Regions from separate parts of the Glutamicibacter sp. genome, predicted to be linked through region 1. Evidence: predicted binding sites of a transcription regulator. Region 1 holds the regulator's gene; the other holds the start of a gene.
The links. The regulator HspR, encoded in region 1, represses chaperone genes until heat shock. The targets are predictions, from matches to a motif close to AAGTTGAGTCNNNNNGACTCAACTT.
Positions count from the first base shown of each region.

Region 1 (2,370 bases):
CCGACCTGTTCGGCTCAGGCGGCGGTTTTGGTGGCGGCTTCGGCCAAAGCGCACCACCACGCAAGGGTGCTGACCGCACGGCCAGCACCACGATCTCCTTCTCCGGATCAATCAAGGGCACCACCATTGGCCTGCGCGAGCAGAACGGCGAGGTCATTGACGTGCGCATACCTGCGGGCATCAAGGATGGCCAGTCGGTGCGCGTGCGCGGCAAGGGCCAGCCAGGTGCTGCCGGCAACGGCGACCTGCTGGTCAAGGTCAAGGTCAGCGAGCACCCGTTCTTCAAGCGCGAAGAGAACAACATCCGCATCCACGTGCCAGTGACCTTCGACGAAGCGGTACTCGGAGCCAAGATCCACGTACCGACCCTGGACGGGGATTCCGTCGCGGTGAAGGTGCCTGCCGGATCCAACTCCGGGCGCACCTTGCGCTTGAAAGGCCGCGGCGTGAAGACCTCCAAGGCTACCGGCGATCTGCTGATCGTCCTGGATGTCGCGATTCCGCAGAACCTCTCGGATGCTGCCAAGAAGGCCGTGGAGGACTTCGCATCAGCCACCGAGGGCGAGGATCCACGAGTGGACTTGGCTGCCAAAGCCAAGCTCTGAACTCAATAGGCTGTTTTCCCTGCCCCGCCATCGAATTGGCTGGGCAGGGAAGATAGACTCAAAGGCAATAGGGACCGACTCCAAGGTCCTTGCAGAAAGGTGGTAGAAGCAACGTGAACGGGGAGTACCTGCGACCTGTCTTCGTCATTTCCGTCGCCGCGCAACTTGCAGACATGCATCCGCAGACGCTGCGCCAGTATGACCGCATCGGTTTGGTTTCGCCCAGCCGCCAGAGCGGAAAGCAACGCCGCTACTCGCAGCGAGACGTATCGCTGTTGCGCCAGGTGCAGTCCTTGAGCAAGGAAGGCGTATCGCTCGAAGGCATCAAGCGCATCCTGGACCTGCAAGATCAAGTCGCCTACCTGCAAACCGAAGTCAATGGGCTTCGCCAGGAACTTTCCGCCGTACGCCAGGGCCAATCGCGCATCTTCGCTGCGGGCACTGCCGGTGGCGACATCGTTTCACTGGCTTGGGGCATGCGCCCAGAACGCCGTGAGCCGACGGTGACGCTGTTTACCACGCGCCGCGCTATCGGACGCTAGCATGGCAGGAGAGGCACCGGTTCGCCACGCTGCCGAATTCTGGCATGACCCCGAGATCCCGGAAATTGAATCCCGGCGTTCATGCCAACTGATCTCCTGCTATCGTCCGCACACGCATACTCGATTTTCGATCGGTCTTATCGAATCAGGACACACCAGTTTCAGGGGCTACTCAGGACAGCAGGCAACGCTATTGCCGGGCGATGTCATCCTGATACCTGCTGGGCATATTCATGCATGCAATCCTCAAAATGGCCAATGGGAATATCAAATGATCCACCTGGATCAGCAATGGCTCAGCGCTCTGCTTCCCGAAGCTGCAGTCCGTCTATTTTCGGGAATCCGAATTTTCCGGGAGCCCAGGCTCTACCAATCGCTCACGGAATTCAATGATCAGCTATTCTCTGGGCCGAACCGGAACAGTGTACAGCGTGCGCTGCGGGAAATTTTCACCGATTTTGATTGCTTGCCGATTTATGAATCAGTGCCTATGCAACCGGATGGGACCGATCAACGACTGTCCCTGGTGCTTAAGAAGCTCCGTGACGATACGCCTGTCCCGCACTTACGCGAACTGGCTTCATTGCTGAACATGAGTAAATATCAACTGATTCGGTATGTGCGCAGCAACACGGGGTTCACTCCCATTGCGTGGCGGCACAACGAGCTTGTGATCCGCTCACGTGAGCTGCTGCGAGCCGGTACTCCCATCGCCCAAGCCGCTTCCGAGCTCGGATTCGCAGACCAAAGCCACTTCCATCGCGTATTTCACGCCCATGTCGCCGCGGCTCCGGGAAAGTACCAGCAGCCGGTGCAATATCGTACAAGACCGTAGCGACCCGGCTGCAAGATCATGGGACCATGCACTTTTCACCTGAATACGCAGATCTCGCAGCCGACACCTTGCGCTCCATGGCGCTGGATGAAGAACTCAAAGCACGAGTGATGGCCATGCCTGAACTCGCTTGGATCGCCCAGAAAATTTCTCGTCGTTACCTTGCCGGCCCTGACATTGAGTCCGCCGTTGGCCAGGTTTTCCAGATTTCCGCTCGTGGTCATCGCAGCAGCATCGAATGCGTCGGGGAATCGATCCGCGATCGCTACAGCGCAGAACAGGAAACGCTCGTTTTCCTGGAAATCGCCCGTCGGCTGGAAAGCACAGGGACTTCCACGACTATCAGCCTGGACTTGTCGCATTTGGGTTCTCTGATTGATCCTGAGCT
Region 1 covers NZ_JBOGEG010000013.1:52,911-55,280, reverse strand. Annotated here, with positions in the region: gene ACRDT3_RS09860 (DnaJ C-terminal domain-containing protein) at 1-605, shown strand, start outside; gene ACRDT3_RS09855 (heat shock protein transcriptional repressor HspR) at 719-1,147, shown strand; gene ACRDT3_RS09850 (AraC family transcriptional regulator) at 1,149-1,982, shown strand; gene ACRDT3_RS09845 (proline dehydrogenase family protein) at 2,060-2,370, shown strand, end outside.

Region 2 (2,370 bases), on a different contig from region 1:
TCATGAATGAAACGAAGGTCCAGAAGAACATGGCGCTGTCCGTGAGGAAGAAGTAGGCAACTGCCACAAACAATCCGACAGATACGGCAACCCATCGAAGGCCAAGCGCAAGAATCACGCAAAGCCCAACGCCGAGCAAGGCACCTCGAACCGAAATATCCGACGAACCACTGAATCCGTCTTCCAGCAGAGTCACGAACTCGCTACTGGAAACCGCGACCAGAACGGCAATACCAGTCCAAACAATGACACCCTGACCAGCGAAGAGCTTGGTCAGGGTGCCTTTAAGTCGTCCATTCATATGCCGAATAATTCCCGGCTCAGATGATCAAGTCAAATAAACTGCGTTATGGGCAACCGACGCCATAGCGGTTGCAGAACCACTCCGAGAAGGCGGACCCGAAGCCAGCAGGAGTAGCAACATTGCCACTGCTAGGAGCCGGGGAGCCCGCGGCAGATGCAGGAGCTGCCACGGCGGTCAATGGTGCCAGTACTAATGCTGCTACGGCCAGCATTTTCAAACCCTTCATAACAAACTCCACATCAGGTCAACTTATATACTTTCAGGTGAACAGGCCAACTTGAGGCCAACAGCATCGAATCAAAGGAATCAGATGGAACAAATAAAGGTCCTTATCGTCGATGATGAACCTCTAATTCGGCATGCGTTGGGCACAATCCTAGCAACAGACCCCGGAATTGTAACGGTTAATTCTGTTGAAAATGGGCAGGCCGCCGTCGAGTATTGCAGCGGCAATCAGGTAGACGTTGTGCTCATGGATTTGCAGATGCCAATTATGGACGGGGTTAGTGCTACTAAATCAATCAAATCTGTCGAAGACAGCCCATCAGTGCTTGCAATTACCGCCTTTTCTTCCGACGAATATTTGGTTCCGGTACTGACCGCTGGAGCCAGTGGATACCTGGTAAAAGATTCTGAACCAGATGAAATTATTCATGCGATCCATGCCGTTCACCAGGGAACTGCAGCCATTTCTCCGTCGGTTTCTTCTGATCTAGTTTCTGCGGTTCGCGAAGCTTACCGGGATAATTCTCAAGACGTTCAGGAACTGGCATATGATCTGGGAATCACCAATCGGGAATTCGAGATTTTAAAGCTGCTCGCCCGGGGCCTGAACAACACGGAGATTTCAAGAACTCTGACTATTTCCGAAACCACGGTTAAAACCCATATGGCCAAGATTTTCGTTAAGCTGGATGTTCGCGACCGAGTCCAGGCTCTGGTTGCAGCTGCGCGCATGGGTCTTATCGAAATCCCAAAGGACTAGCACTAAGTTTCCCGCTATTGGTGTGAAGTCAACCTCTTTGACACCTTGCCTAGCCCGGTTCGGGAATATCTGCGCGCCATATACGTTGAACATGAGCATAGACCGCTCAAGTTTCTATTAGGAGGCTCACTTGCCAGCATTTTTCGGCGCACCGTCAGATGGCTCGTTTGAGGAATTCCTCTCTCGGTTCCTGTCTTCACGTGCTCAGGCAGCACGTCCCATCGACCTCACGCGCCTGCTTTCCGCCCGCACTCACGAAGCGGTAGCCACCGCGGCAGCGATTTCCCAGGAGCATGGCCACGACGAGATTGATTCCCTGCACCTTCTGATGGCTCTGCTGCGCACCGAACCAGTTGGCGAGCACCTGACCGCCATGGGTATCGACATCGATGCTTTGAGCGCAGACGCCATCGCGCGTATGCCCAAGACCCAGGAGAAGGGCGAGAAGCCATCCCGTCTCTCGTCAGCAGCTCAGCGCAGCCTCTTTGACGCCTATCAAGTTGCCCGTAATTACGGTTCGACCTACATCGACCCTGATCATCTTTTCCTGGCCTTCGTTTTCAACCCGGAATCGCCGGTCAGCCAACTTCTGGCCCAACACGGCATCACCGGCCAGTCCTTGCAGCAGGCTGCCATGGAGCAGGCTCAGCGTGGCCAAAACGATGCTCAGAACCAGAGCGATGCCGAGTCCGACGTTTCCATGCTGGAACGCTACGGAACCGATCTAACCCTGCTGGCCGCCGACGGCCAGATTGATCCGGTGATCGGACGCAAGGAGGAACTGGACCAGGTTATTGAAATCCTGGCCCGCCGCACCAAGAACAACCCTGTGCTGATTGGCGAGGCTGGGGTGGGCAAGACTGCCATTGCCGAAGGCTTGGCCCGCGCCATCATCGATGACGAGGTTCCAGCCCAGCTGCGCAATGCCTGCCTGATCTCCGTTGATCTTCCTGGCATGCTTGCCGGCACCCGCTACCGCGGTGATTTCGAACAGCGCCTAACCGGTCTGCTCGATGAGGTGGCCGCCGCCGAAGGCCAGGTGCTGATATTCATCGATGAGCTGCACCTGCTGGTCGGGGCC
Region 2 covers NZ_JBOGEG010000004.1:165,184-167,553, forward strand. Annotated here, with positions in the region: gene ACRDT3_RS05345 (sensor histidine kinase) at 1-301, opposite strand, end outside; gene ACRDT3_RS05350 (response regulator) at 615-1,289, shown strand; gene ACRDT3_RS05355 (ATP-dependent Clp protease ATP-binding subunit) at 1,420-2,370, shown strand, end outside.
Region 2: the regulator HspR is predicted to act here: its motif matches at 1,378-1,402, upstream of ACRDT3_RS05355 (ATP-dependent Clp protease ATP-binding subunit).